DNA from 2 places in the Alishewanella sp. BS5-314 genome. Region 2 is predicted to be linked to the other one. Evidence: predicted binding sites of a transcription regulator. Region 2 holds the regulator's gene; the other holds the start of a gene.
The links. Region 2 encodes sigma-54, which starts transcription at its own class of promoters, with help from an activator protein. Its sites were predicted from a motif close to GTTGGCACGNNNNTNGNNT; they were not measured.

Region 1 (15,870 bases), on a different contig from region 2:
AAAGAGCCACATCCGGATGGGAAGCTGGCGAAAGATGTGTCGATTATTCCGTTGGCGATCCCCTTTATTGCAGGCCCCGGCGCCATTGCCACCGTGATGATCCTAACCAGTGAAGCACAAAGTTTGTGGCACTTTATTACGGTGTTCCTGGCTATCGGTATTACGACCTTTTCCTGTTATCTGGCAATGATTTATTCGCATGTGCTGGTGCGCTATATCGGCGAGACCGGTAAAGAAATTATTACCCGGCTGTTCGGCTTGATCCTGTCAGTTATTGCCGTGCAGTTTGTGATTAACGGCGTGCTGGATATTTATCGTAGTCTGTAAAAAAACAGGGCGCCGTTGCGCCCTGTGTTGCTTGCTTAGCAACCGGCTCAGGCCAGAATAATAAAGCCAAAGAATGCCAGCACCGCAGCGATAAAGGCATAGGGGAACTGGGTTAGGGCGTGGCTCATCAGGTTACAGCCCGAACCCTGCGCCGCTAATACGGTTGAGTCACTGTAGAAGCAGGCCTGACTACCAAAGGAGCTGGCTGATAGCAGGGCACCAATCACCAGTGGGATATTGGCATCTACTGCAATAGCCAGCGGCATCACAATCGGGATCGACACCGCAAAAATACCCCAACTGGAACCGGTAACGAAGGCTAACACAGCCATCGCCACAAAGACCAACGCCGGTAACATCTGGGCGTTCATATAGGGCGCCAGGTTCTCAATCACGTATAGCGGTAACCCTAACTGATCACAAACATCCTTAAAGGTAAAGGCCGCGATCACGGTACAGATCGCCGGTAACATGGTTTTAAAACCATGCATCATCAGCTCCATCATCTCGGTAAAGGGCATCAGACGCTGCGCCATATACATTGGGATGGTCAGAATAAAGGTCAGAATTAACGCAGGCCAGATTTCCGCTTCAAACCAGATAGTAAAGCCAATCAGCATCAGCATCGGTAACAGGAAGTTATACAGCTTGCCGCCTTTTTTGTCTGACGCATCAAACTCTTCTTCAAAGGCTTCTACTGCAAAGTCGTCGCTGGTATGGGTATGTGAAGCGGCGGTTTCAGCCGGCGCATCAATATTGCCACTGGATTGCTGGGCGGCCAGTTCGGCTTTTTTCATTGGGCCAATCAGCGGCACTATGCCTAAGATAACCAGCGGCACCATAATCAGCGCCAGCCAGGCATACACCATATAAGGAATGGCTGAGATATAGGTTTTAATGCCATTGGGGTCGGTTTCCGGCGCGATACCGTTAGCCACCAGCAGACCACCAAAGAAAATGGCCCAGGTTGAAATCGGCACCAGCACGCACATCGGTGCTGCGGTTGAGTCAACCACATAGGCCAGCATTTCCCGCGATACCTTGTATTTGTCGGTGATCCGTTTCATGGTTTCGCCGACGGTTAAGGCATTTAGGTAATCATCGATAAAGATAATCAGACCCAGAAAGTAGGTCATAAACAGCGACGGTTTGCGGCCACTGGCATACTGCTGTGCCATCCGGCCAAAGGCAAAGGCGCCACCGGTATGCACCAGCAGCGCAATTAAGGCGCCAAAGCCACCACAGACCAGAATTAGCCAGCCAATGGTTTCGTCCTGCATCACGCGCACTGAGGTTTCGCCCAGATTAAATAAGGCTTCAATCGGTGAGCCGGCCAGCAAAATTAAGCCGGCGGCGGCACCTAACACCAGCGCCAGAATAGGCCGCTTTAACCAAACGGCAAACGCCAGTACGACTAAGGCGGGGATCAGACTAATGGCTGAAGGTTCAACGGCGGCCGCTTCGGCCGCCGCAGCAATAGGTTCGGCCAGACTCTCTAAAGATGCATCTGCTGACATGGTTTTTTATTCTCATAATAAAAGCCGGGACAGGCCGGCAAAGTTAACTGAACCGTTGCAGCAGATTGGACAACTCAACGGAGCGGAACACTGCGTGGTGCTCTGGCTAAACGGGCGGTTTAGCTGCATAAGTATCCAGCGCAGGTCTGTCTGATCTTTATGCAGACAAACGCGTGCATCATAGCAAAAAAACGATTTTGCACAATTGGAATCTTTGTGCCTGATATAGGGCAACAGCTGTCAACTATTTTTACAGCCTGACGTTTGCGTTGAAATTAACTTATGCCAAGTCAAGTAGTTATTTTATGGCACGCTCTATGCTAAACCTACGTTGTAGTTAATCGTCAGACGAGCATTGAGCAAGCTGATAAAACATTTTGCAGGAGCGAGAAAATGAAAAAAATTTTGAAAGGTGCCATCGCAGGGGTCGCGTTGTTACTAGCGCCCTTCACCCAGGCGGCAATGGTTACGCAGTGGGATTATAGTGTTACCTTGGCATGGGCTGGCTGGAATTTCGGAGCTGGTTCGGGAACTCAAGCTACAGGTCCTTCTTTATTAACCTGGGGCGACCCATCTGGTAATCATGCTGTAGCGGGCGGTGGCCGTAGTGGTTTAGGCATTACAGAGTCACCAGCAAATGGTATCGTCAATACCAACGGTCCTTTTGCATTGACCAATATTATCACTCACTATAACAATCCAATCAGCTCTTCCTACGCAACGCTGACCAGCGCAAGTTTACAGTCAACACTGCTGTTAACACCACTGAATCCGGCGGGTAGTGCGTTAGATTTACTGGTAGCTAACTTCAATATCAACTTTATTGAAACGCCAAATCAAAGTCCTTGTCCGTTCCCATCGTTATCGGTTTGTGATGACATTTTTGTTATCTCAACTGATGCGCTGAATGCGTCTTTTGACTATAACGGCTTTACTTACTTTATCAGCATTATTGAAACCAGTGGTTCTTTAAATCCAATGGACGCTGCGACCTGTGCTCAGGCTGGTATTGTTGGTCCATGTTTGGGCTTTAAAACCCAGGAGAACCAATTTACCGACGCCCAGTTCGCATTCCTGATCACCACTGAACCTGTGACTATCGTTGCTGCACCTGGTGTGCTGGCGCTGATGGGGTTGGGTTTAATGGCTCTGGTCGGTGTACGTCGTCGCAAGCAGTTAGTGGCATAGTATTAATCGTTAAATAAAAAATGCCGGCATAGTCCGGCATTTTTTATGGTCAGGTTACCCCCGAAAAGGGGGGCTGTCGGGATAGAAATTACCGACTACTATAAGGCGGCGATTTCGGCCTGCTGCGCCTGAAGTTTGGCTAACGCCTGCTCCAGTTCCGCCAGTTTGGCGCGCTCCTTCTCCAGCACCGCTTCCGGTGCCTTGGCAACAAAGCCCTCGTTATTCAGCTTACCGGCAACCCGGGATAACTCTTGCTGGGTTTTCTCCAGTTGCTTAGCAATACGGTTCAGTTCTGCTTCTTTATCAATTAAACCCGCCATTGGGATCAGCAAGTCCATGCTGCCAATCAGCTGAGTGGCGCTGGCTGGTGCTTTAGCATCAGCCGCCAATACCTCCAGGCTGTCCAGTTTCGCCATTACCAGCAGGAAGTTACGGTTTTGCTCCAGTCGGCGTTGCTCTTCAGCATTCAGATTACGCAGCAATACCGTTAATGGCTTAGATGGGGCAATATTCATTTCACCACGCACGTTACGGATAGCGGTGATCACGGCTTTTAACCATTCCAGATCAGCCTGCGCCGTTTCATCCACCAGCTCAGCCTGATAAACCGGATAGGCGGCCAGCATAATGCTGTCGCTGTTAATACCGGCCAGTGGCTTAACGGCTTGCCAGATACTTTCCGTGATATAAGGCATAATCGGATGCATCAGGCGTAACAAGCTTTCCAGCACGGTGATCAGCGTATGGCGGGTGCCGCGCTGTTCTGCTTCAGAGCCTTTGAACAACACCGGCTTGGTCAGCTCCAGATACCAGTCACAGAACTGGTTCCAGGTAAACTCATACAGTGCGGTGGCGGCCAGATCAAAGCGGTAGCTGTCGAAGTAATGTCGTACTTGTTTTACCGTTTGCTGGTATTGTGCCAGGATCCATTTATCGGCCAGTGACAGCACCTTATCGTTGCTGTTAAAGCCGCAGTCCTGACCTTCGGTATTCATCAACACATAGCGGCTGGCATTCCACAGTTTATTGCAGAAGTTACGGTAGCCTTCTAAGCGCTTCATATCCCAGTTGATATCCCGACCGGTAGACGCCAGCGCTGCCAGCGTAAAACGCACCGCATCGGTGCCGCTGGCCGGAATACCCTCCGGGAACTGCTTGCTGGTGCGGTCGGCAATTTTCTTCGCCAGCTGCGGTTGCATCATATTGGCAGTGCGTTTTTCCAGCAGCGCGTCCAGCGTAATGCCGTCAATCATATCCAGTGGGTCAATCACATTACCCTTGGATTTTGACATCTTATCGCCGTTTTCATCCCGGATCAGGCCGGTGACATAAACCGTCTTAAAGGGCACTTGCGGCTTACCATCGGCATCTTTAATAAAGTGCATGGTCATCATGATCATCCTGGCAACCCAGAAGAAAATAATGTCGAAGCCGGTCACTAATACATCGGTAGGATGGAAGTTTTTCAGATCTTCAGTTTGCTCCGGCCAACCCAGCGTCGAGAACGTCCACAGCGCCGAACTAAACCAGGTGTCCAGCACGTCGTTATCCTGACTCAGGCTGACGCTAGCTGCCAGCTGATATTTGCTGCGCACCTCAGCTTCGCTACGACCGACATAAACCTTGCCGTCGGCATCATACCAGGCTGGAATGCGGTGGCCCCACCACAGCTGACGCGAGATACACCAATCCTGAATATCGCGCATCCAGCTGTAGTACATATTCTCATATTGCTTCGGCACAAACTGAATATCGCCGTTTTCTACCGCTTCGGTCGCCGTTTTCGCCAGTGGCGCAACCCGCACATACCACTGATCAGTCAGCATCGGCTCAATGACCACGCCGCTGCGATCACCATAAGGCAGGGTGTTGTTGATCTCTTCAATTTTTTCCAGCAAGCCGGCAGCATCAAAGGCAGCAACGATGGCTTTGCGGGCTGCGTAGCGATCCAGGCCCTGATATTCAGCCGGGATCGCAATTTTAAGTTCGGTATCCGGCTGGCCATTAATATGGTAGCAGTCTGCGCTCTGACGGATAGTCGCATCGGGGGTCATCACATTAATCAGCGGTAACTGATGACGTTTACCAACTTCGTAGTCATTAAAGTCATGCGCCGGTGTGATTTTGACGCAGCCGCTGCCTTTGCTCATGTCGGCATGTTCGTCAGCGATAATCGGGATGCGGCGGTTGGCCAGCGGCAACAGGATGGCTTTGCCAATCAGATCTTTATAGCGCTCGTCTTCCGGGTTTACCGCGACCGCGCTGTCACCGAGCATGGTTTCCGGGCGGGTGGTCGCCACCACCAGATAGTTTTTACCATCGGCGGTCTTTACACCATCGGCCAGCGGATAGCGAAGGTGCCAGAACTGACCCTTTTGCTCTTTGTTCTCGACTTCCAGATCCGAGATAGCAGTGTGCAGTTTCGGATCCCAGTTGACCAGGCGTTTACCGCGGTAAATCAGATCATCTTCATACAGCCGGACAAAGACTTCCTGCACGGCATTCGACAGGCCGGCATCCATGGTAAAGCGTTCACGGTCCCAATCGACCGAGTTACCCAGGCGGCGCATTTGCGAGGTAATGGTACCGCCGGATTCAGCCTTCCATTGCCACACCTTTTCAATAAATTTATCGCGGCCAAGCTCAGCGCGGCCGGGCAGACCTTCCTGTGCCAGTTTACGTTCTACTACCATCTGGGTGGCGATACCGGCATGGTCGGTACCGACTTGCCACAGCGCATTTTTACCCTGCATCCGCTGGTAGCGGGTGAGTGCATCCATAATGGTTTGCTGGAACGCATGCCCCATATGCAAGCTACCGGTAACATTTGGCGGTGGGATCATAATGCAGTAGTTATTACCCGGCCGGTTATCGCCGTTCGGTTTAAAATAGCCCTTGCTTTCCCAGGCCTGATACATCGCCTGTTCTATTTCACTGGGGTTAAAGGTTTTTTCCATCTGAGTGATACCTGTAAATTCAGTCGGCAGTAATCGTTTCCGGCAGAATGCCCGCCTGTCGATACTGCTTGTAGCGTTCCCGCGCCTGCGCTTTTAGCGTTGGCTCGGCGGGCACAAATTCAATGATCTGGTTAAAGCGCCGGGCAAAATCCGGCACCTGGTCGGCCAGGTTAATTAACACCTGGCGGCTGGCTTTTGGTGCCTGCCAGCCAATTTCTACCGGTGCGCCGCGTTGCGGGCCTTCGCCGGCCAGGTTGTGTGGCACAAAGCTGTCGGGTTCAAATTGCCATAACAGTTCGTCCAGCAGCTCGGCACTTTGCTGGTCGGCAGTATATACGAAAACCCGTTGTTTGGCGCGATACAGCTGGGCACAAAGCTGGCAGGCTAAAGCAAAATGAGCTGGCGCAGGCGTCAGCTCATTAGCTTGGGAACCGGTACTGGCTGCAGCACTTTGCTCAGCCAGCACATAGAAGGTAACCTGCATCAGTGATCCTGCTGCTGACCAGTACGATTGATCAGGAACTGGGTCAGCAATGCGACCGGCCGGCCGGTTGAACCTTTGTCTTTACCCCCACTGCGCCAGGCGGTACCGGCGATATCCAGGTGTGCCCAGTGATATTTGCGGGTAAAGCGTGATAGGAAGCAAGCGGCAGTAATGGTACCGGCCGCGCGGCCACCCAGGTTGCTAAAGTCAGCAAACGGGCTCTCCAGCTGATCCTGATACTCATCCCATAGCGGCAGGCGCCAGGCGCGATCGCCGCTTTGCTCTGAGGCATTCAACAGCTCATGCGCCAATGGGTTATGGTTACTCAGTAGGCCAGAGGCATGTTTACCCAGTGCAATCACGCAGGCACCGGTCAGGGTCGCCACATCAATCACCAGCTCAGGGTCAAAGCGTTCGACATAGGTCAGCGCATCGCACAGTACCAGCCGGCCTTCGGCATCGGTATTCAGCACTTCAACGGTTTGGCCTGACATGGTGGTCAGGATATCACCTGGCCGGTAAGCGTTGGCATCCGGCATATTTTCTGCTGCGGCCAGCACCGCGACGATATTTACCGGTAACTGCAGGTTAATCACCGCCTGCATGGTACCCAGCACTGAGGCGGCACCACACATATCAAACTTCATCTCATCCATGCCATCGCCCGGTTTCAGGCTGATACCGCCGGAGTCGAAGGTCAGACCCTTACCAACCAGTACCACCGGCGCGCTGTTATCGGCCGCGCCCTGATATTTGATCACCGACATTTTCGGTTCATTCACTGAACCGCGGCCAACCGCCAGGTAGGAGTTCATGCCAAGCGCTGACATTTCGGCTACGCCTAATACTTCAACGCTGACCTTATCCGATAACTTACTCAGTGCTGACGCCTGTTCGGCCAGATAGGCCGGGGTACAGATATTCGGCGGCATATTCCCGACATCTTTACACTGCTTAATACCGGCAGCGATAGCTAAACCATGTTCCACTGCGCGCTCGCCAATCGTCAGATCGCGGCGGGTCGGCACATTAAACACAATTTTACGCAGCGGGCGGCGGGTTTCGTCCTTTTTGCTTTTCAGCTTATCAAAGACGTAGAGGCAATCCTGTGTGGTTTCCACCGCATGACGTACTTTCCAGTAGGTATCGCGGCCTTTAACATGCAGCTCGGATAAAAAGCATACCGCTTCCATCGAGCCGGTTTCGTTCAGGGTGCTAATGGTTTTGGCGATGATCTGACGGTACTGACGCTCATCTAACTCGCGCTCTTTGCCACAACCAACCAATAATACACGCTCACTTAATACATTGGGCACATGGTGCAGTAACAGCATCTGGCCTGGCTTGCCTTCCAGATCGCCGCGGCGTAATAAATTACTGATATAGCCTTCACTGATTTTATCCAGTTGCTCGGCTACGGCGGACAGCCGGCGTGGCTCATACACACCGACCACAATGCAGGCACTGCGTTGTTTTTCCGGACTTCCGCTTTTGACGCTGAACTCCATGTTTACTCCTGATTCTAAGAGACTGTGCTACTATGGGCGCTGATCGCATACAGCAGACGCGGCAGCCACAAGGTATGGTGCTGAAATTTTACCGGGTTTTACTGAAAAAGCTCGGTTTTAATGCCGCTTTGCCCGATAATAAAGTGTATAAATACCAAGTTTACTGAAAAATCACCAGCTTTCCAGAGAAAAGACAGGTTTTTAGGGGGCATTTTTGATTATTTTTCGTTATCTGATTGGTGAAGTCTTTCGCGCTCAGTTAGCTGTCTTTGTTATTCTGACCACCATTATTATCAGTCAACGTTTTGTAAAAATCCTGGCTGACGCCTCTGAAGGCGAGATCCCCGGCCAACTGGTACTGAGTATCGTGGCGTTAAAGTTACCGCAGCTGGCGGTGATTATTCTGCCGCTCAGCGCCTTCCTTGGTATCCTGGTGGCGTACGGTCGAATCTATGCCGACAGTGAGATGACAGTACTTCATGCTACCGGCGTCAGCGAATGGTATGTCACCCGTTTAACCCTATTGTTATCGGTACTGATGGCGCTGCTGGCCGCCAGCGTTACCCTGTATTTCAGCCCCTGGGCAACCGAACGCGAATATCAGCTGCTGGAACGCGCCGAATCGGACGCCGGTTTATTTTCGCTGGTACCAGGCCGGTTCCAGCATACTTCGAATGAAAAAGCAGTGATTTTTGTGCAGGAAGTCAGCCGCTCCGGTAACCAGTTAGCCAAGGTGTTTGTCGCCCAGTCTGTCGAAAAAGATGGCGGCAGCCAACAGGCTATTGTTTATGCCTCAGGCGGTGCCGTATATGAAGATCCGGAAACCGGGGCGCAACTAATGACGCTGGAGCAGGGGCGCCGCTATGCCGGTGATGGCCAGTCACCGGCTTATGAAGTGATCGAATTTGATCGCTATCAAATCCAGATCCGCGAACAGGAAGTCGAGCAGCGGCGACGCAAACTATCCAGTTTAAGTACGCCGGCACTGTTAAAAGAAAGTGGCAGTGAGGCGATTGCTGAATGGCATTGGCGGATTGCGATCCCGTTATCAATCCCAATTTTAACCCTGATTGCGGTGCCACTGAGCCGGGTGAACCCGCGCCAGGGCAAGTTTGGCCGGTTATTACCGGCACTGCTGCTGTACCTGGGCTACTATGCCTTGCTGATTATCGCCCGCTCGGCGCTGGAAGATGGCAAGATCCCGCCGCAACTGGGCATGTGGTGGTTGCATGCGGCCGGTTTGACGCTGGGGACGGTATTGATCCTGCGTAACCGGGAAGGGGCGCAGAAGATCCGGGCCTGGGTAGCGGGGCGTTAAGATGATCAGAATACTCGACCTTTATATCGGTAAAACCATTCTTACTACCTCGGCGCTAACCTTAAGCGTATTGCTGGCGTTATCAGCGATGTTCCGTTTTATTGACCAGATGCGTTCTATCGGCCGCGGCTATTACGATATGGTGCATGCTGCGCTGTTTACGCTGTACAGCGTGCCGGGCGATGTGGTGATGTTCTTCCCAATGGCGGCGTTAATCGGCGGCCTGATTGGCCTGGGGATCCTGGCCAGCAGCAGCGAGTTGGTGGTGATGCAGGCTGCTGGCTTATCGCGGCTGAATATTATTAACTCGGTGATGAAGTCGGCTGTACTGATGGTACTGGTAATGATGGCGGTAGCAGAGTGGGGGGCACCGGTGACAGACCGCGCTGCGCGCGAGCTCAGAATTAAAGCCATCTCAGACGGTAATGTATTTGCGGCGCGGCAGGGAGTCTGGGCCAAAGACGGCGACAGCTTTGTTAATATTAAAGAAGTCGACGATCTGGGGAATCTGAAAGAGGTGATTATCTATCAGTTTCAACCGGATCTGGCGCTAGCCCGGGTGGTACGGGCCGAAGCGGCGCAATACCTTGATGATGCCTGGCGCTTGCAGCAGGTTACTGAACTGACCTTTAGTGACGAGCGGATTGAGCAACAGCGACTGCCAACCCAGCGCTGGCGCTCTACGCTGACACCGGACAAGCTCAGTGTGGTGAGTATTAAACCGGAAATGTTATCACTGCGGGGGCTACGCGAATATGTCGATTACCTGCAGCAAAATGGCCAGGAAGCCAGCCGTTACCAGTTAGCCTATTGGCGGAAAATTCTGCAGCCGGTTACCCTGGCGGCGATGTTACTACTGGCGTTGTCCTTTATCTTTGGCCCGCTGCGCAGCGTTACCATGGCGGCTCGTGTGCTGTTGGGGATTTTGACCGGCTTTGGCTTTTATATGAGTAACGAAGTATTCGGACCGCTGGCGCTGGTGTATCAATTACCCCCGCTGGCGGGTGCAGCCTTACCCAGCTTACTCTTTATCGGCATTTCGCTGTATTTTATGCGGCGGAAAATCTAAGCCGCAAAGGTTAACACGCCCCAGGGTTTAGCCAGCCGACCCGATAACCAGCCCGCTTTAGCGGGCTGTTTTATGTAAATTCAGTACCTTGCTTTGTTCTTTACTCAGGATAATCATCTGACTGTTGGTCAGTTGATCCTGCAGCGCCAGACCCTTGCCCCAACGTAACCAGAGCCAGATATTGCCAATGCCGCCAAGTGCCAGCAGCGCTCTGGCCAGCGCCTGCGGCGCTGTCAGCGGTTTACCCGCTTGACTGACCAGCAGTAAACGCCAGGCGCGCATGCCCAGAGTCTGACCGGCTTTACACCAGAAATAGATATAAAACCCCAGGATCACCGCCACCAGATAAGCGAAGTACAGCCACCTGCGCCAGCTGCTGGTAACATAGGCAGCAATATCCTGCTCAGGCAGTAACTGAATAGCACCACTCCATACCAGCAGTTGCACCAGCAACATCGCCAGGCCAGCGGCCAGCATAATCAGCGCCGTGAGAATTAACACATCATAAATTATTGCGGCCAAACGCCGGGCAAAGCCGGCGCGGGGGGCATCCTGATACATAACTACTCCTGTCACGAATAGCGCTAGTCTAGCATGAGGTCTGGACAGCGCCCAGTAGCCGGCTTGTGTTCGCCGCCATGTCCGCGTTGTTATTGACGGACACCCGGACTGTCCGCGGACACTTTTTTCTCTGTGAAAAATATAAAAAACACAATAAAAACAGTGTGATAAATTCTGGCATTAAAGCTGCTATAGCTGCTGCAGGTTTTCATTATTATCGTAAAACGGATCTCACAGATGCAGCCAGTAGTCATTCAAAGCACCGCTACTCAGGACCGGGTACTTGCCCCCAAGCCATCACGGCAAAAGTATCTGTTATGGACGCTGCCCGCCGTCGCGCTGCTGTTGGTCGTTGCCTGGTTATGGCAGCAGAGCGGCAAGCACGCGACCTTGGTGATCCCGCGGCAGCAGGTACAAATTGCCACTGTTGAACGCGGTGATCTGGTGCGGGATATCGCCGCTCAAGGGCGTATCGTTGCCGCCAATGCGCCGACATTATATAGCCAGGAAGCCGGGCAAATCGCCTTCCTAAAACAGCCCGGCGAATCGGTACAAGCCGGTGAGCTGCTGGCGCGCATTACCAGCCCGGCATTATTAAGTGAATACCAGCAGCAGCAGGCAGTACTCAGTGCCTTGCAATCCGACGCCGAACGCGCGGCGTTGCAGGCGCGTGAGCAACAGCTGGATATGGAGCAAATCTTAAATACAGCACAGGTTAATTTGCTGGCGGCGCGGCGTGAGCTGCAGCGGGCGCAGCAGTCGATCGACCTTGGCGTGATCCGTAAGCTGGATTTTGACGTGGCGCAGGACAGATTAACCCAGGCTGAGCTGGAGTTCGCTCATGCTGAGCGCAAGGTCGCCTTGGCCAGAGACAAGCTGGCTTTTGAGCAAAAATCACGGCAGCAGGACATTCAGCGCCAGAGTCTGGTGGTGGCCGAGCTGTCGCGCAAACTGCAGGCACTGGATATTACCGCGCCGGTCACCGGCCAGTTGGGTAACTGGTTGGTCGAGCAGCAAAGCCATGTACTGGCTGGTCAGATGCTGCTGACGGTAATTGATCTGTCGCGCTATGAGGCTGAACTGCAGGTGCCGGAAAGTTACGCCCGTGACCTGCTGCCGGGGATGGCGGTGGAGATCACCGCCGGTAATCAGCAGTTACGCGGTCAAATCAGTTATGTGGCACCTGAGGTGCGCAACAATCAGGTCAGTGCCCGGGTGCGTTTTGCCGATAACGACGCCCAGAGTTTGCGCCAGAGCCAGCGTCTGACCGCGCGGGTGATTCTGGAAGAAAAGCAGAATGTGCTGAAAATTCCCCGCGGTGACTTTGTTGCCTCCGGTGGTGGCAAGGTCGCCTATCAGCTGGTGCAGGGACAGGCGGTAAAAAAACCGGTTGAGCTGGGTGCCTTATCGGTACAGTGGGTAGAGATCCTCAGTGGCGCCAGTGAGGGCGAGCAATGGGTGATTTCTAACCTGAGCGAATTTAAAGATCAGGCACGCGTCAACTTAAATTAAGCAAGGACAATATCATGATAAGCATCAAAAACTTAAATAAAGCCTTTCGTACTGAGCTGATTGAAACCCAGGCGCTGCGCGATATTCATTTGAACGTTAGCGAAGGTGAATTTGTCGCCCTGACCGGCCCGTCCGGCTCAGGTAAATCCACACTATTGAATATTCTGGGCACCCTGGAAAGCTTTGATAGCGGTGAATACCTGCTCGATGGTCAGGCGGTGCAAGGCTTAACGGACCGCGCTTTGTCGGCACTGCGAAATGAAAAAATCGGCTTTATTTTTCAGAGTTTTAATTTAATCAAAGATTTCAGCATCTACGACAATATTGAGCTGCCACTGCGTTATCGTGGTTTTAGCAGTGCCGAGCGTAAACAGCGCGTAGAGCAGGCACTGGAGCGGGTAGGGCTGGCTGGGCGGCGCAGCTATTTACCAGGGCAATTATCTGGTGGTCAGCAGCAGCGCGTCGCAATTGCCCGGGCTCTTGCCGGTTCACCCCGCATTTTACTGGCGGATGAACCTACCGGTAACCTGGATTCGTTAATGGCACGGCAGGTGATGGAGTTGCTGGAGCAGCTTAACCGTGAAGGTTGTACCATTTTAATGGTGACCCATGATCCTGAGCAGGCACGTCGCGCTGGCCGGCATGTGCAAATTGTTGATGGCATGCTCAGCGAAGCCACAGTTTATCAGCCATTGGCTGTCAATCAGTAAGGGGCCCCAATGCAAAACTTTAGCTACTATTTGCGGCTGTCGCTGCACAATATCAAACGGGCGCCACTGCCTTATGCGTTGACGCTGATGATTTTAAGTATTGGCCTGGGCGTGTTTTTCAGTAACGCGACGCTATATTACTGGATGAACCGCGATCCTCTGCCAGAGAAAAGTCAGACCTTGTTTTTCCCGCGGATCAACGCGGTACAGCAGGCCTGTGACAGTTGTACCGAGCCGCTACGGATCCATAATTATCGGTTGGTGGAAAAACTCAGCAGCTCGGGTATTCCCAGTGCTCAGGCCGGGATGTTCCAAAGTGCCGGTTACGCCCGTCTACCGGAAACCAGCAATGGCCCAACGCCGGTCAGCATCCGCGTAACCCAGCGTGATTTCTTTACACTTTTTAACGTGCCTTTTTTGCACGGCCAAACCTGGGCCGATAACAGCGCCCGGATGGAGCTGGTGTTGCACGCTAACGCCGCAATCAAGTTTTTTGGCCGCACTGCTGTCGTGGGTGAACGCCTGTTACTGGACGGCGAACTGTATACGATCGTTGGCGTGCTGGATAACTGGCAGATGTTACCCCGGCTTTACGATGTTAATAATGGCTTGGCCAGCAACCAGGTTGAAGAGATCTATCTGCCGTGGGAAACCGCCTACGATCTGGCGCTTAAATCCAATACCACCACGCAGATCCGCGATGATCTGGATTACAACAGTAATTTTTCCAGTCTGGCACGGGAAGGCGAGTTTTATCAGGCACAGTTCTGGGTGCAGTTAGACACGCCGGAGCAGGTACAGGCATATCAGCAATTTATGGATAATTTAGTGGCTAGTGAAAAAGAGGCCGGTCGTCATCCGCGGCCCAATGCCAATAAACTGCACAACATTCTGGACATCGCCGATGCCTTTAATGCCCGCAACCGCCAGCTCGACGCCTTTGCGTTGGTGTCCTTGCTGTTCTTGCTGGTGTGTCTATTCAATGCCAGCCACCTGTCATTAAATCGTTATCTGGCGAGCCAGTTTGAATTTAGTCTGCGCCGCGCCCTAGGTGCCAGCCGGTTACAGCTGCAAGGCCAACTGCTGACTGATGTACTGGTAAATGGCCTGCTGGCCTTTACGCTGGCCTTACTGTTTGCCTTACTGATGCTGCTACTGACTAACAGCTTATTGCCGGCAACCTCGGCATTGACCAACTGGCAGCCACCACTGCTGTTAGCGATGCTGGCTGTTGCCCTGCTATCGAGCTATCTGGTGACCTTGTATCCAGCCTGGCGTGCTTCCTATAGCCCGCTGAATCAGCAACTGAAAGCCTGAGGATCTGACGATGAGCTTTTCATTATTGTTAAAGTCTTTACTGCGCCGTAAGGTCGTAACCGTACTATTGCTGATCCAGCTGGCGTTAACGCTGGCGTTGCTAACGAATAGTGCAGTATTAGCCTGGCAGGCAAGGCAGCTGGCGAATCAGGCTACCGGCTTACAACTGGACCAAGTGTTACAGGTGAGGTTAAAGCCCACTCTGCCAGAACTGCGCAAGCAACCCGCGCTGGATGAACTGATTGAGCGGCAGCTGGCGGCAATAAGGGCTGTACCTGGCGTGCAGGCAGCTAGCTGGAGTAATCAGAGTCCGTTGGTATTTGGTGGTATGAATGGCAATATTTTTGTACCAGACCAACAGGAAACCACAGATGTTGGTATGGTGCCGGTGCAAATTAACGGCATCGCGGTAAAAGAAGTGCTGGACTTACAATTGCTGCAGGGGCGTTGGCTGGAAGAAACCGATCAGGGTACCGATGCTCTGGTGATCAGTGACAAGCTGGCGAAACGCTTGTTCGGTGAGCAAAGTCCGGTTGGGCAAGCCGTGAGCCGCGGCACTGTGGTCGGAGTGGTCGCGGATGTGTTTATGCAGCGTTATGCTGATGATCAGTATTATGCCAGCTATAGTTATTACAGTTTACCGGGCGCCGATTATGGTTATCAGTTACTGGTAAAAACGGCTCCTGGTCAACTGGATCAGGTACGCCAGCAGCTACCTCAGGTGCTGAGAGGGGTAGAACTGGAAACTGATATCAGCACTATTCAGAGTTTCCGGGAATTACACCAAACGCTATTTCGTAGTGAAAGCGGGCTGGCGACACTGCTGGCGGTACTAAGTGCACTGATGTTACTGGTAGCCATGATTTCAGCCTATAGCCATGCGCTGTTTCATGGCGTACAGCAGCAAAAAGAAATTGGCATTAAGCGGGCACTGGGTGCCAGCCGGCCGCGGATTATGCTGGAGGTGTTAACGGAGAGCTGGCTGACTACGCTAACCGGCGCCGCTGCCGGTATGCTGCTGGCGCTGCTGTTGCAGCAGCAGTTGGCTAAGGTATTGAGTATGCCGGCGCTGCCATGGTTTTTGCTACCGGCCAGCCTGGTGTTACTGTTACTTTGTGTCAGTTTGGCAACATGGTATCCTGCTCATTTAGCGACCCGGGTATCTCCGGCTACGGCAACTAAGACCTTATAATAAATGATAAAAATACTGGTACTTGATGATAATCCGGCCATAGGGGGAGCGCTGCAAACGCTGTTTAGCCTGCACGGCTATCAGGTCTTGCTGGCGGCAACACCGGCTGAAGCACTGACGCTATTGGCCAGTGCTAAGCCTGATTTACTGCTGCAGGATATGAATTTTGCCGCCGGCGTCAGTGATGGCGAACAGGGACGGGCGCTATTT
Region 2 (15,870 bases):
ATTTTCAATAATGGTTTTGCCATCTGCCAGTACGGCGGCCATCATCAGGTTTTCAGTACCGGTTACGCTGACCATATCCATTACGATATGTGCCGCCTTTAAACGGCTGGCACGGGCTTTGATATAGCCGTTCTCAACGGTAATTTCTGCCCCCATCTTACGCAGACCATCGATATGCAGATTAACCGGCCGGGCGCCGATTGCGCAGCCACCTGGCAAGGACACTTCTGCCTGACCAAAACGCGTCAGTAACGGGCCCAGTGCCAGAATAGAGGCACGCATAGTTTTCACCAGCTCGTAAGGAGCGAACTGATTACTGATGGCACTGGCGTCAACGCTAACCACATCATCCTGATGTGAGACCTTGGCACCGAAAAGTTGCAACAGCTTCAGGGTGGTTTCAATATCTTTTAAGCGCGGCACATTGCTGATCGTTGTTGGCTGCTCGGCCAACAAGCTGGCAAATAAAATTGGCAGGGCGGCATTTTTAGCGCCGGAGATAACGACCTCTCCCTGCAGAGGGCCATTGGCGGTAACAAGAAACTGTTGCATAGAAAATCTCAGAACGGAGGATTGAGTAACTTTTCTCTACGCCATTGCTCTGGCGTAAAGGCTTTAATACTGAGCGCGTGAATACTGCCATCAGCAATGGCTTGCATCAAAGGTGCGTAGACCATTTGCTGTTGCTTAACGCGACTTAACCCATCAAAACAGCTGCCGACGGCGGTTACTGCATAATGCGAACCTTCTGCTTTGACATACACTTCACTCAGCTGCAGCTCGGTTTGCAGCAGCTGTTCAATCTGTTGTAACTCCATCTGAGCACCTTAATCGACTATCGGCAATAGATCGGCAACGGCGCTAACTCGTGCCAATGACAGAAGTTGTGCCGGAGCCTGGCGGATCTGCAACTGCAGATCCCGCTGTTGTGCCAGCGCCAGCTGTTCGATCAGCCAGGCTAACCCGGCTGAGTCTACATTGGTTAGGGCGGAGAAATCAAAAACAACCTGCCCTGATAAGCTTTTTAACAGCGTAAAAGGCAAATAGTCGAGCAGGGTTTCCCGATCCAGCTCACCGCGAAAAACGAGAACCTGCCCCTGCTGGGTAATGGTTAGTGCCACAATTTACTCCGCCGTACCAGCTGGCTCAGCTTCCGGGATCTTTACCGGATCTTTGGCTTTTTCGCGCAACATCACGGTTACCCGCTCCAAGCCTTGCTGGCGGATTAAATTACTTAACTCAGCACGCTTGCTATCCAGTAATGAGATACCTTCGGCAATCATATCGATCACCAGCCAGGTTTCCGCATTACGCGGCCGGCGTAATTTAAAATCAATCACGATATCCGGCTTGCCCGGATCAATGACCCGGGTACGCACTGTGGTGATCAGGTTATTGCCAATGGCGCGTGATGGCTCAATCATCACCTTCTGCTCTTTGTAGTAAGTTAAAGCACCAGCATAAGAGCCAATCATATACTGCTCAAAAGCACTGACAAACTCATTAAAGGCTTCTTGATTGGCACGGATATCTACGCTGCGGCCGACAATAGTGGCAGCGGCATAGCGGCTATCGACATAGGGCAGCAGCTCTTCAATGACGATAGTGCGCAGATGCTCTAAATCCTGCTGGATCAGTGGCTGATCAGCCTTGATCCGACTAAAGGTTTTATCGGCAACCACTTCAATCAGTTTGTTCGGATCGCTAAAGGTTTCCGTTGCCTGCGCCGGCGCTAACCAGAGCGTGGTAACCGCAAGCAGGGCAGTAAGATTTTTCAGTAAGGCGTTCATTAGTTCCCCCGGTTAAATAAAAACTGACCAATTAACTCTTCCAGCACGATGGCAGAACGGGTGTCTTCAATCATGTCGCCATCTGCCAGCATCTCGACCGTATCGTCGACAAAGCCCGGTATCAAGCCAATATACTGCTCACCTAACAGACCTGAAGTCAGGATGGCAACCGAGCTGGTTTCCGGAAAGTTGCTGTATTCGGTATTAATCGCCAGGCGAACCACCGGCGTGTAAGTGACCCGATCCAGCTCGATCGAGCTGACACGACCTACGATGACGCCACCGACTTTGACCGGTGACCGCACTTTCAGACCACCTATGTTGTCAAACTTGGCCAACAGCGTATAGGTTTGCGAATTACCGCCAAAGCCGGTATCCGCTACCCGTAACGCCAACATCACAAAGGCGGCAAACGCCAGCACAATAAAGCCACCTACCAGTATTTCCATTTTACGTGTGGTCATCTTTTATCCACCAAACATTACTGCAGTTAATATGAAATCAAAACCCAAAACAGCCAGCGACGCCGTCACTACCGTCTCAGTCGTCGCCCGGCTGATCCCCTCAGAGGTTGGCACAGCATCATAGCCTTTGTGCAGGGCAATCCAGATCACCACCAGCGCAAACACCAGACTTTTAATGACACCATTCATTACATCCTGATATAGATCGACGTTAGCCTGCATCGCTGACCAGTAGCTACCGGCATCAACGCCGAGCCATTCCACGCCAACCAGGTGGCCACCTAAAATACCAACAGCATTAAAAATTAGTGCTAACAATGGCATACAGATCACACCGGCCCAGAATCTTGGGGCGATAATACGGCGTAAAGGGTCGACAGCCATCATTTCCATACTGGACAGCTGTTCCGTCGCCTTCATCAGGCCGATCTCGGCCGTTAATGCACTACCTGCCCGACCGGCAAACAACAAGGCTGTCACCACCGGGCCAAGTTCACGCAGTAAACTCAGCGAAACCAAAGGCCCAAGCATGCCTTCAGCGCCAAACTTCACCAGTACGTTATAACCCTGCAGTGCCAGTACCATACCGATAAAGAGGCCTGATACCAGAATAATCAGCAGTGAAAGAACCCCTATCACATAGAGCTGTTTCACCAGTAGCGGAAAGCCCTTGCGGAAGTCTGGCTTACCCAGTAAGGCACCAAACAACATCAAGCCGGCGCGGCCAAAACCGGCAACTGTGCTGATGGTGCTATGACCTATTCGTTGTAATCTGTCAGCAATCACCTTGTCAGCTCCATTAATTCATCCTGATAGGCCGCGGCTTTAAAGTGGAAAGGTACCGGACCATCTGCTTCGCCGCGCAGGAACTGTTGCACCAGCGGCGAAGGATCATTACGTAGTTGTTCCGGAGTGCCCTCGCCAATCACCGTTTTATCCGCCACCACATAGACATAATCAGCGATACTCATCACTTCAGTCACATCGTGCGATACCACTACTGAGGTCAGACCCAGTGCATTATTCAGCTCACGGATCAGACGGACAATCACGCCCATCGAAATCGGATCCTGCCCGGCAAAGGGCTCATCGTACATAATCAGCTCAGGATCAAGTGCTATGGCCCTGGCCAGCGCCGCACGGCGGGCCATACCACCGGACAATTCAGCTGGCATCAAATCACGGGCACCACGTAAGCCAACAGCTTCCAGCTTCATCAGCACAATGCGGCGGATCAGCGACTCCGGTAGCTTGGTATGTTCGCGCAGCGGAAAGGCTACGTTGTCAAAAACGGTCATTTCGGTAAACAAGGCACCGCTTTGAAACAGCATGCTCATTTTTTTCCGCGCCTGATACAGCTCGCTGCGTGACAGGCGTGGGATATCCCGGCCTTCAAACAGAATTTTACCACTGTCAGGTTTGAGCTGGCCGCCAATCAGCTTGAGCAGTGTGGTTTTGCCAATGCCACTTGGCCCCATAATGGCCGTGACCTTACCACGCTGCACCTGCATATTCATGGCCCGGTAGATCGGACGATCACCGCGCGAAAAGCTTAGCCCCTGAATATCTATTAGTATCTCAGACAACATCGTTCTCCATGAATTAACCGCGATACCGGCTACGGCTAACTTAAGTGTCAGACTGGCATGTTTACATACATATTTGTATGTTTGCAATCATTGCCAGACGTCAAGGTTGTATTATTGTAAACGGAATCACCTGCGGAGTGGTTACAAAAATTCGTAACAAAGTATGCGCAAATTCGAAAAGCCGTACCTGACTGCACTAAAGCCGAGGTTTTTTTGCATTTGTTGACAAGAAGCGGGAAAATACCTGCTCGTTGTTTACTCCTAAAACCGGACACTATGATATCACCTTTGTCGTTAGCCATCATCTTTGTTATCGTCGGCCTGGTCTTGTTGATTTGGAGCGCCGACCGTTTTGTCTATGGTGCTTCTTCAATTGCCCGTAATAGCGGTATCTCGCCAATGATTATCGGCTTAACCATCGTTGCCATGGGCTCATCCGCCCCGGAAATGTTGGTGTCCGCCACTGCCGCCGCTCAGGGCCGGTTAGATACCTCAGTCGGCAACGCCCTGGGTTCAAACATCACCAATATCCTGCTGGTGATTGGCGTAGCAGCCTTACTAAAACCGATCGCTGTCGCCTCTCTTACCCTGAAGCGCGAATTTCCAATGCTGCTGCTGTTTACCTTTCTGGGCTTTTACTTAATATCAGACCATAACTTAACGCGGGCTGAAGGCTTGATATTACTGGGGTGCTTTGTTGGTTTTATCGCCACACTGGTGTATTGGGGTAAACATGCCACACCTGACGATCCGTTAATTGCCGAAATTGAAGCGGAATTGCCGGAACCGACCTCCAGCGTTAAAGCCATTTTCTGGATCGTCGCCGGTTTAGTATTGCTGTTGGCCAGTTCGCAACTGCTGGTTCATGGTGCAGTCACTATTGCCCGCTATGCTGGCTTAAGCGATCTGGTGATTGGTTTAACCATTATTGCCATCGGCACCAGCCTGCCAGAACTGGCAGCCAGTGTGATTGGTATTTTAAAAGGTGAAGATGATTTAGCGCTGGGCAATATTATCGGCTCCAATATCTTTAATATTTTAGCGGTTCTGGGCTTAGGCGCCGTGATTGGCCCGGGCAGCCTGGATATTAACGCAGGGACCCGTGATAGCTATGTGATGATTGCTGCCACCCTGCTGATGTTGCTGATGTCACTGCGGCTTGGGCGCCAGCAACGGATTAACCGGCTGGAAGGTGGTCTATTGCTAAGCGGCTTTGTCGGTTATCAATATTTATTATTTACTCAACTTGCGTAAGACAGGAACTATGGCCTCTCAGACTTTTCGTGATCAGGCGCTGCAAGTACTGCGAATAGAAGCTCAGGCGGTGCAGCAACTGGAACAATACCTTGATCAGCACTTTGAACGTGCCTGCCAACTGATTCTGGACGCCAGCGGCAAGGTGATTGTCAGTGGTATTGGTAAGTCAGGTCATATTGCCAATAAGATCGCAGCGACCCTGGCTTCGACCGGTACGCCGGCGTTTTTTGTCCATCCCGGAGAAGCCAGCCATGGCGATCTGGGCATGCTTTCAGCCGGTGATATTATGATTGCCATTTCAAACTCCGGCGAAACAGCGGAAGTCTTGACCATAGTACCGGTGATCAAACGCCTGGGTATTCCGCTGATTGCGATGACCGGTAAACCTGACTCTACTCTGGCACAAGTTGCCGATGTGCATATCTGTGTCGCTGTAGCACAGGAAGCCTGCCCACTGGGTTTAGCACCAACCGCCAGCACTACCGCCACCCTTGCTATGGGTGATGCCATTGCCGTCGCGGTGCTGGATGCCAGAGGCTTTTCTGCTGATGATTTCGCGCTGTCACACCCCGGTGGAAGTCTCGGCCGCAAGCTGTTGCTGCGCCTGTCAGATATTATGCATCAGGGCGAGCAGGTCCCTATCGTTGCCCGGCAAGCCAGTATTAAAGACGCCTTACTGGAGATATCAAAGAAAGGCCTGGGGATGACCACTATCGTCAATCCCGATGGCAGTTTGGCCGGTATTTTCACGGATGGTGATTTGCGACGTATTCTGGACCAACGCCTGGATATCCATACCGTAGCCATTGAACAGGTTATGACGGCGAATTGCATTACTGCCAAAGCCGATATGTTAGCGGCAGAAGCACTGAACATTATGCAGCAAAAGAAGATTAACGGCTTGATCGTAGTCGATGAGCAGCGCCAGCCGGTGGGCGCCTTAAATATGCATGATTTATTAAAAGCCGGGGTGCTATAAATGGAGCTGTATCAGCAACTTTATCAACCACTCAGTGACCAGCAAGCAAACCTGGCCCGTCAAATCCGCCTATTAATATGTGATGTAGACGGCGTATTCTCGGATGGTCGGATCTATCTTGGCAACGCCGGCGAAGAGTTAAAAGCGTTTCACACCCGCGATGGCTATGGCATCAAAGCATTGCGCCAGGCCGGTATTGAGGTGGCGGTCATCACCGGCCGGCGTTCCGCTATTGTAGAGCAGCGCATGAAGGCACTGACTGTAAAGCACATCTATCAGGGCCAGGAAAATAAAATGGCCGCCTTTGCGGAAATTCTGGCGCTGTTGCAACTTCAGCCAGATCAGGTTGCCTATATAGGTGATGATCTGGCCGACTGGCAGGTAATGCAGCACTGTGGCCTGGCTGTCGCTGTGCGGGATGCCCATCCCTATCTGCAACAACAGGCGCACCTTTGCACCAGTTTACCCGGTGGCTATGGCGCGGTGCGGGAACTGTGTGATTTGTTACTGATTGCACAGCAGCGCTTTCTGCAATTTGATGGTAGCAGCACATGAGAAAGTTTTTCGTATTAAGTGTCACCGCCCTGGTACTGCTTGCGGCCTACTTATGGTTTGCGCCGCAAGGCGGCGATACCGATCGCCAGGCCGACCGCGAATTCCTGCCCGATTATATTGCGGAAAACCTGACCTTGCGTGTTTATGACCAGCAGGGCTATATTGCGGATCATCTGCAAGCCAAACGGCTGGAACATTTTGAGCAACTGGGTTTTACGCAGTTTGAATTGCCGCGCTACACCCTGTTTAACGATGAACATCAAGCCGCTTGGGAAATCAGCAGTCAGCAAGGTATTTGGTTTCCGGAAGATAAAATTATTCTGGAACAGCAAGTCCTGCTCAGAAATTTGCTGCCTGGCGAGTTTATTGAACAGGTTGAAACAGCCTCATTACAAATGCTGTTGCCAGAAAAAACGCTGCAAACGCATGAGCGGGTGCGGCTTAGCGGACCAGGCTTTTATATTCTGGGCATCGGCCTGCAGGCCGACCTCACGGCACAACATTTAGTGCTGCAAAAACATCTGGAAACGGTATACGCCAATGAAAACTAAGTTATTAATCGCTGCAGTATTTTTTAGTTCGCAAGCTCTGGCAGCGACGAAGCCAGATCATACTTTGCCGATTGCGATTAACGCAGATAATACCGAGGCGTCCATTCGCGATAATATCGCGGTTTACGTCAACAATGTGGAAGTCACCCAAGGCTCCTTGCTGATCAAAGCCGATAAGCTGGAGATCAATGCCAGTGCCGGTAAAGGTAATGAGGTGTTTATTTTTACCGGTCGTCCGGCTACCTATTCCCAATTACTGGAAGGCGACCGGCCGGTAACGGCTCAGGCGAATGAGATCCGCTACGATTTGGCCAGCCGGACCCTGACGCTGACTGCGGATGCCGAGCTTACCCAGAGCGGTTCTCTGGTGCGTGGTGATGTGATTCGTTATAACATCGAGTTACAACAGTTAACGGCCGGCAGTGAACAAAACCGGCGGGTAACCACCATTTTCACGCCGGAAACCAAGGAAAATCAATGAAGTTAGTGGTTTCACATCTGGCCAAAAGCTATAAAGGCCGGCAGGTGGTAAAAGATGTCAGTCTGGAAGTCAAAGCAGGTCAGATCGTTGGCTTGTTGGGACCCAATGGTGCCGGCAAAACCACCACTTTTTATATGATTGTTGGTCTGGTGCCATCCGATAAAGGTCAGATCACGTTAAACGAGCAAGATATCACCTTCGCCCCTATTCATCAGCGGGCTCGGGCGGGTATTGGTTATTTACCGCAGGAAAGTTCGATTTTCCGCAAATTGACGGTATACGACAATTTGCTGGCAATTCTGGAAACCCGAAAGGAACTTAACCGGCAGCAACGGGAAGAAATCGCCGATGACTTGCTGGAAGAATTTCATATCGGGCATATTAAGAATAGTCTTGGCATGGCGCTGTCTGGTGGTGAGCGGCGGCGGGTAGAGATCGCACGCGCCCTGGCCGCAGATCCGGCTTTTATTTTGCTGGATGAGCCCTTTGCCGGCGTGGACCCGATTTCGGTGCTGGATATTAAAAAAATTATTCAGCACCTATGCCAGCGCGGCATCGGGGTACTGATCACTGACCATAATGTGCGGGAAACCCTCGATGTCTGCGAAATAGCCTATATTGTCAGTCATGGTGAATTAATTGCCGCCGGCTCGCCGCAGGATGTGTTAGCGAATCAACAGGTCCGCGATGTATACCTGGGTGAGCAATTCAGGCTATAGTAGGGCAATCAGCGTCAAGTCCTCCACCCGCTGACACGGAAGGCGCAATCAGGCGGCACAGACCGCAGCCACTTCCAGGATGGAGGGGATATACTCAGGAGAGAATCAGACTTACATGAAGCCGTCTTTACAACTTCGCCTTGGCCAACAGCTAACAATGACGCCGCAGCTGCAGCAAGCGATCCGCTTATTGCAGCTTTCCACCATTGAGCTGCAGCAGGAAATTCAGGAAGCGCTGGATGCCAACCCCTTGCTTGAGCCCGACGACGACTTCGAACCGGGCACGCCCGAGACCGACCTGAGCCTGTCGAATATCAACCGTGAAGAAAGCAGCGGGTCAACGTCTGACAGTGAAGACTACCAGGCTGGTAATGACGATTATCCGGAATTTAATGACGTTAGTGAGCGCGATACCAGCGAGGCAATGGCCGAGCAGAATATCCAGGAGGACTTACCACTGGACAATAACTGGGACGATTTAGTCAGTGCCGCCCCGGTCAGCAATGGCGCCCTGCCAGACGAGGATCTGGTATATCAGGGCGAAACCACTGAAACCTTGCAGGATTATTTGCGTTGGCAAATGGACCTTACCCCTTTTTCTGAGACAGACCGCGCCATTGCCGAAGTCATTATTGAAGCCGTCGATGAAGCCGGTTTACTGACCATAGATGTGGAAGATATCTTAGCCTCACTGCAGCTGCCGGATGTCGAAGCCGATGAAGTCGAGGCTGTATTAAAACGGATCCAATTGTTTGACCCTGTCGGTGTGGCGGCCCGCTCAGTGAAAGAGTGCTTGCTGATCCAGCTACGGCAGTTTGATCCTGCCACCCCCTATTTAAATGATGCAAAACAAATAATCAGCGAATATACCGACTTTTTAGCTAACCGGGACTTTCGTTCTTTGATGCGGGTGACTAAACTCAAAGAAGATGAGTTAAAAGAAGTGATGCGCCTGATCCACAGCCTGAACCCGCGCCCCGGCGCCGATGTGATCAGGCAGGAACAGCAATATGTGATTCCTGATGTAGTGGTTACCAAGGTTAAAGGTCGTTGGCAGGTGGAGCTGAATCCGGATGCCATGCCCAAAGTGAAAATCAACCAGCAGTATGCTGCGCTGTCCAGAACGGTCAGAAGCAGTGCCGACAGCCAGTTTATCCGCTCACATCTGCAGGAGGCGAAATGGTTTTTGAAAAGTCTGGAAAGCCGCAACGAAACCTTGCTAAAGGTCGCCAACTGTATCGTGCAACAGCAACAAGCCTTTTTTGAGCATGGCGAAGAGGCCATGAAACCCATGGTATTAAATGATGTGGCAGAAATGGTAAGTATGCATGAGTCAACAATTTCCCGGGTTACTACCCAAAAGTATATGCATACGCCGCGCGGAATTTTTGAACTTAAATTCTTCTTCTCCAGTCATGTTAGTACAGAGAGTGGTGGTGAATGTTCATCTACCGCCATCCGTGCCTTTATTAAGAAATTGGTGGCAGCAGAGAACCCGGCTAAGCCACTGAGTGACAGTAAGATGGCAGAAATCTTATCCGAACAGGGGATCAATGTCGCAAGGCGTACCATCGCCAAGTACCGTGAATCGCTGTTTATTGCGCCATCTAATCAACGAAAGACCTTGCTGTAAGTGTCTTAACAAGAAGGAAGAGTCTATGCAAATCAACTTAACTGGCCGTCATGTAGAAATTACCGACTCTCTGAGAGAATATGTAGACAGTAAATTTTCCAAGCTGGAGCGTCATTTCGAGAATATCAATAACGTGCATGTTATTCTGAACGTGGAAAAACTGAAGCAAATCGCTGAAGCCAAAGTACATTTAAACGGCGGTGAAGTCTTTGCGGTGTCAGAAGATGAAAATATGTATGCTGCAATTGACCAGTTAATTGATAAACTGGACCGGCAAGTGATTAAACACAAAGAAAAGTTGTCGCGACACTAACCATGATAAATTTAAGCGCTATGCTGGAGAAGAACTGCACCAAGAGTGCAGTTCTTTTTAACAGCAAAAAACGGATCCTCGAATATATTGCCGAACTGGCTCATCAACAGCTGCCAGAGATGTCTGAGTACAGCATTCTGGAAGCCCTGATGACCCGGGAAAAGTTGGGTTCAACCGGTATTGGTGGTGGTATTGCCATTCCCCATGGCAAGCTCGACTGCGTTACCTCACCGATCCTGATATTTGTGGTAAGCCAGGATCCGATCCCCTTTGACGCTATCGATAACCAGGGCGTCGATATTTTTTGTGCCATCCTGATCCCGAAAGATCAGTGTCAGGCTCACTTAACTACACTTTCTGGTATTGCAAAACTGCTGACTCAAAAAGATCTGACCAAAAAGATCCGACATGCCAGTTCTGATCAGGAGCTGTATCAGTTATTAATGGACTATAGCCAACAAACGGGTGAAAAATGAAACTGCTGGTAGTCAGTGGCCGCTCAGGTTCAGGAAAATCGGTGGCGCTGAGAGTAATGGAAGATTTGGGCTACTACTGCGTCGACAATATTCCGGTTAATTTATTACCGACTCTCGCTAATGCGGTGATGGGTCAGTATGAGCGGGTTGCCGTCAGTATTGACGTACGTAATCTGCCGAATGAACCGGAAGAGCTGGCGGAGATCCTGTCTTACCTGCCGCGTAAGCTGGAACTGACTATCCTGTATCTGGATGCGGACCATACCACCCTGATTAAACGCTTTAGCGAAACCCGGCGTTTACATCCGCTATCTCACCAGGCGATGTCACTGGATGAAGCGATCTCCCGCGAACAGCAACTGTTAGATCCTATTGCCAGCCGCGCCGATCTCTATATTGATACCACTGACCTTAACGTACACCAACTGGCAGAAGTATTGCGTGAACGGATCCTTGGCCAGAAAACCGGTCGCCTGGTGATCCTGTTTGAGTCCTTTGGCTTTAAATATGGCATTCCCAAGGATGCCGACTTTGTGTTTGATGCCCGTTTTCTGCCCAATCCGCATTGGGAACCAGAGTTAAAGCCCCTGACGGGTCTGGATCAGCCAGTAAAGGACTATCTGGCGGCAGAAGCCATAGTAGGTAAATATATCTGGCAAATTAACAGCTTTATCAGCAGTTGGTTACCGCATCTGGAGCGTAATAGCCGCAGCTACCTGACAATCGCTATCGGTTGCACCGGTGGCCAACACCGTTCGGTTTATATCGCGGAAAGTCTGGCGGAAAGCTATCGCAGTCAACGTGATGATGTGCAAATCCGGCACCGGGAGTTAAAACGTCATCATGGCCGCTAAACTCAGTCAACAGGTTACCATCATCAATCAGCTGGGGTTACATGCCAGGGCTGCCACTAAGTTGGTACAACTGTGCCAGAAATTTTCGGCTAAGGTTGAACTGGTGCAGGATGACGGTAAAACGGCCGATGCCGGTAGTGTGCTGGCACTGCTGATGCTGGCCAGTAGCAAGGGCAAAACCCTGACTGTTACCACTGAAGGGCCTGATGCTGCAGCAGCGCTAGAGGCGATAGTGGCGTTAATAGACGCCGGCTTTGACGAGCTCTGAACCGGCGATTTCGGCCGGTTTTTCTTTATTCCCCCCCCTAAATCTGCTACCTTTACTGCCTTGTTCAGTTTTTTTAATTGAAAATTAGTAGCTTGAACTACTCTTAAACAGCAATCCGCGCCACGCTGGGGTGCGTATCAACCGCAATTTCAGGCTATCTAAACAGGAGTAGCTTATGTTATATGTGGTCCTCTCGATCTTTTTGCTCGCCTGTATCGCGCCACATCTGTATCGACTGCTCGGTAAACATACTGGTCTGGTGCTAGCGTTGTTACCCGCTACGCTATTTATCTATTTCGCCAGCCAACTCAGTGCCGTCAGTCAGGGGCAGCCGCTGCTGCAAAGCTGGCCATGGTTTCCGGGGCTGGGTATTCAGCTCAGCTTTATGCTGGATGGCTTGTCGTTACTCTTTGCCTTACTGATCACCGGTATCGGCACCTTTATCCTCTGCTATGCCGGCCAATATCTGCAAGGGCATCCGGCACTGGGGCGCTTTTTTTTATTCTTGCTCAGCTTTATGGGCGCCATGCTCGGCCTGGTATTATCCGATAATCTGATCACCTTATTTGTGTTCTGGGAACTGACCACCGTCAGCTCCTTTATGCTGATTGGCTTTAATCACGAAGATAGCGAGTCACGCCAAAAAGCCCATCAGGGGTTGATGGTAACAGTGCTGGGTGGTTTGGCGCTGATGACAGGGCTGATTATGCTGGGTATGGCCGCGGGCAGCTATCAACTGAGTGATGTGCTGCAACAGGATTTGACCGGTCACAGCCTCTATCTGCCGATGCTGATCCTGATCCTGCTGGGAGCCTTTACCAAATCAGCGCAAACACCTTTTCATTTCTGGCTACCGAATGCGATGGCAGCTCCAACACCGGTAAGTGCTTACTTACACTCTGCAACTATGGTAAAGGCCGGGGTTTATCTGCTGGCGCGCCTGCAACCCAGCCTGGGAGGCAGTGAAGTCTGGTTGCTGACCTTAAGTGCAGTGGGAGCACTCACTATGCTGACCGGTATTTTCCTGGCCAGCCGCGCCACCGGCATCAAAAAAGTGTTGGCCTATTCCACTGTGATGGCGCTGGGTACCCTCACCATGTTACTGGGGTTAGGTACCGAAAAGGCAGCGCTGGCCGCAGTCACCTTCTTATTGGCGCATGCGCTCTATAAAGGGGCACTGTTTATGATTGCTGGTATTCTCGACCATGAAGCCGGCATTAAGGACTTTGAGAAAGCATCCGGCTTACGTAAGCTGATGCCGCGCACTACCCTGGTTGCGGTAGTGGCGGCTCTGTCTCTGGCCGGAGTGATCCCGCTATTTGGTTTTGTCGGTAAAGAGCTGCTGCTGGAGGCAGTGTTAAGCGGCTCGCAGTGGCAGTTGGGACTGACCGCCGCTACGGTACTGGCGAATATCTTTGTGGTGCTGGTTGCTGCGCTGTTGGCGATTAAACCCTGGTTTGGTCAGGCGTTACCGACACCTAAGCCGGCGCATGATCCGGGCTGGCAAATGTTAGTCGGGCCCGCCGTACTCGCTACGCTTGGCTTGATTTTCGGTCTGTTACCGATGCTACCGGATCAGTACTTATTAAATGCGGCAGCAACCGCGGTCTATGGCCAACCTATTAGCGGTTATCTGGCACTGTGGCATGGCATTAACCTGCCACTGCTGCTTAGCCTTGGCAGTCTGGTGTTGGGTTTATTACTATTCCGCTTCTGGCAGCCGTGGCGCAAACTTACCGCCGTGGTGGAGACGCTGAGTAAAGCCGGGCCGGAAGCCGGCTACAACAAACTGATGGCAGCGCTGGTCAGCTTTGCCGCCTGGCAAACCCGGGTGCTACAGAACGGTTATTTACGCAACTATCTGCTGACGACAATGGCGACAGTGGTACTGTTGGTCGGCTGGGCGATGCTAAGGCTGGAGCACTTTGAGCTTAACTGGCAATTTAGCGATGTCCGGGTACAGGAAGCCGTGATTTTTCTGGTCCTGCTAACCACTATTGTCAGCGCAGTGGTACTGAACTCTTTCCTTGGCGTGGTGGCGCTGCTTGGCGCTCTGGGTTTTGCTGTAGCGCTGATTTATGTGTTCTTTAGCGCGGTCGATGTCGGTATTACCCAGGTGTTGGTCGAAACCATCACTGTGTTGCTGCTGGTATTGGTACTGTACCGGTTACCCGAATTCCGTCGCCTATCTTCAACCGCCCACCGCGCCCGCGACGCCCTGATTGCAATTGCCAGTGGCACCGTTATTACCCTGTTGATTTTACTGGTTACCGCCTCCCGCTCCATGGAAGGGATAGCCTGGTACTTTCTGGAGAAGAGCGTCCCGGAGGGTTATGGCCGCAACGTGGTTAACGTGATCCTGGTTGATTTCCGGGCCCTGGATACGCTGGGAGAGATCTTCGTATTAGCGCTGGTGGCGATCGGTGTCTATGCCATGGTACACCTGCGAACCGGCGCCAAGCCGGTAACCAATGCCGATAAAAGGTTGACCGCCGAACAGAAGCGGCAACAATCTGTTAAAGGAGAGCTGTAATGAGCCGTCAGTTTAATATGCGCTCACTGATCCTGAGCACCGGCACCACTATTATATTGCCGCTATTGTTATTGTTTTCTTTGTTCTTGCTGTTACGCGGTCACAATGAACCCGGCGGTGGCTTTATCGGTGGTCTGGTCGCCGCAGCAGCTATCGCGTTAAAATTATTTGCCGATGATTACCCCTCTGCCAAAGCCCTGCTCAGGGTGCATCCGCTGCAACTGGTTGGCATTGGCCTGGCTTTGGCAGCTTTATCTTCACTGCCCTCGTTGTTGGTAGGCGATAACTTCTTTACTGCTCAATGGTGGACACTGCCACTGCCAATTTTTGGTGATTTAAAACTCAGCACGCCGCTGATCTTCGATATCGGTGTTTTTCTTGGCGTGATTGGCACCGTGCTTACTGTTATTTTTACTCTGGTGGAGGCTGAACACTAATGACCACCCTGATGGCTATTCTGATTGGCTGCCTCTATGCCGCCGCCATTTATATGATGCTGCGCCGCTCAATGGTAAAGCTGTTAATCGGTCTGATCTTATTGTCGAACGCGGCAAACTTGCTAATTTTCACCGTCGCTGGCCTGGAACGTGGCGTGCCGCCACTGATTGCTAAAGGTGCAGAAACAGTGGTCGGTGGCTCGGCTGACCCATTAGCACAAGCGTTAATTCTCACCGCTATCGTTATTGGTTTCGGTGTACTGGCTTTTGCCGTGGTATTGCTGCACCGTGCCTATGAGGTGATCCGTACCGACGATATGAACGAAATGAAAGGGACCGACTAATGGATATGTCAGTTCTGATTGCGTTACCGGTGATTATTCCGCTGATTATCGGCGCCCTGTCGTTGGTGGCGCTTAATAACCATGGTGTACAGCGTATTCTGGGCGTACTGGGCACAGCTGCAGTGCTGGTCGCGGCGATAGTACTGCTTTGGCAAACCTGGCTTAACGGCATTAAGGTGCTGGAGGTGGGTTCCTGGCCAGCGCCCTTTGGCATAGTGCTGGTGTCGGATTTACTGGGTGCCATTATGGTGTTGCTGGCCGCCATTACCGGCTTCGCCACCGCAGTTTACAGCCTGAAAACGGTGCGTAAGCGCTTTGAGCGCTTTGGCTACTACCCGCTGTTACACCTGCTGCTGGCCGGCGTGAACGGTGCCTTTTTAACCGGCGATATTTTCAACCTCTACGTCTGGTTTGAAGTCTTGCTGGTGGCCTCTTTTGCACTGCTGATCCAGGGCGGCGAGCGGGCACAAATGGAAGGCGCCATCAAATATGTGACGCTCAACCTGTTGTCCTCTGCTCTGTTCCTGACCGCGATCGGCCTGTTGTATGGTCTGGTCGGCTCGCTGAATATGGCGGATATCGCAGTACGGTTGCAGCAGGTTGAAGATCCGAAAATGGTAACGCTGG

Region 1: a site for sigma-54 is predicted at 2,149-2,167, ahead of H1D31_RS01650 (THxN family PEP-CTERM protein). Genes of this name have one in related genera too.

The regions. Positions count from the first base shown of each region.
Region 1 covers NZ_JACEHJ010000001.1:340,331-356,200, reverse strand. The annotation lists gene H1D31_RS01660 (MarC family protein) at 1-327, shown strand, start outside; gene H1D31_RS01655 (Na+/H+ antiporter NhaC family protein) at 375-1,844, opposite strand; gene H1D31_RS01650 (THxN family PEP-CTERM protein) at 2,238-3,032, shown strand; gene H1D31_RS01645 (valine--tRNA ligase) at 3,131-5,989, opposite strand; gene H1D31_RS01640 (DNA polymerase III subunit chi) at 6,009-6,473, opposite strand; gene pepA (leucyl aminopeptidase) at 6,473-7,981, opposite strand; gene lptF (LPS export ABC transporter permease LptF) at 8,196-9,299, shown strand; gene lptG (LPS export ABC transporter permease LptG) at 9,301-10,368, shown strand; gene H1D31_RS01620 (RDD family protein) at 10,426-10,929, opposite strand; gene H1D31_RS01615 (efflux RND transporter periplasmic adaptor subunit) at 11,167-12,441, shown strand; gene H1D31_RS01610 (ABC transporter ATP-binding protein) at 12,456-13,151, shown strand; gene H1D31_RS01605 (ABC transporter permease) at 13,161-14,468, shown strand; gene H1D31_RS01600 (ABC transporter permease) at 14,479-15,660, shown strand; gene H1D31_RS01595 (sigma-54-dependent transcriptional regulator) at 15,664-15,870, shown strand, end outside.
Region 2 covers NZ_JACEHJ010000002.1:2,100,593-2,116,462, forward strand. The annotation lists gene murA (UDP-N-acetylglucosamine 1-carboxyvinyltransferase) at 1-552, opposite strand, end outside; gene H1D31_RS14310 (BolA family protein) at 561-818, opposite strand; gene H1D31_RS14315 (lipid asymmetry maintenance protein MlaB) at 828-1,121, opposite strand; gene H1D31_RS14320 (phospholipid-binding protein MlaC) at 1,125-1,790, opposite strand; gene mlaD (outer membrane lipid asymmetry maintenance protein MlaD) at 1,790-2,254, opposite strand; gene mlaE (lipid asymmetry maintenance ABC transporter permease subunit MlaE) at 2,258-3,040, opposite strand; gene mlaF (phospholipid ABC transporter ATP-binding protein MlaF) at 3,037-3,843, opposite strand; gene H1D31_RS14340 (calcium/sodium antiporter) at 4,120-5,097, shown strand; gene H1D31_RS14345 (KpsF/GutQ family sugar-phosphate isomerase) at 5,108-6,079, shown strand; gene kdsC (3-deoxy-manno-octulosonate-8-phosphatase KdsC) at 6,080-6,634, shown strand; gene lptC (LPS export ABC transporter periplasmic protein LptC) at 6,631-7,185, shown strand; gene lptA (lipopolysaccharide transport periplasmic protein LptA) at 7,175-7,666, shown strand; gene lptB (LPS export ABC transporter ATP-binding protein) at 7,663-8,385, shown strand; gene H1D31_RS14370 (RNA polymerase factor sigma-54) at 8,501-10,018, shown strand; gene hpf (ribosome hibernation promoting factor) at 10,044-10,331, shown strand; gene ptsN (PTS IIA-like nitrogen regulatory protein PtsN) at 10,334-10,807, shown strand; gene rapZ (RNase adapter RapZ) at 10,804-11,661, shown strand; gene H1D31_RS14390 (HPr family phosphocarrier protein) at 11,651-11,929, shown strand; gene H1D31_RS14395 (putative monovalent cation/H+ antiporter subunit A) at 12,105-14,462, shown strand; gene H1D31_RS14400 (Na+/H+ antiporter subunit B) at 14,462-14,899, shown strand; gene H1D31_RS14405 (Na+/H+ antiporter subunit C) at 14,899-15,243, shown strand; gene H1D31_RS14410 (Na+/H+ antiporter subunit D) at 15,243-15,870, shown strand, end outside.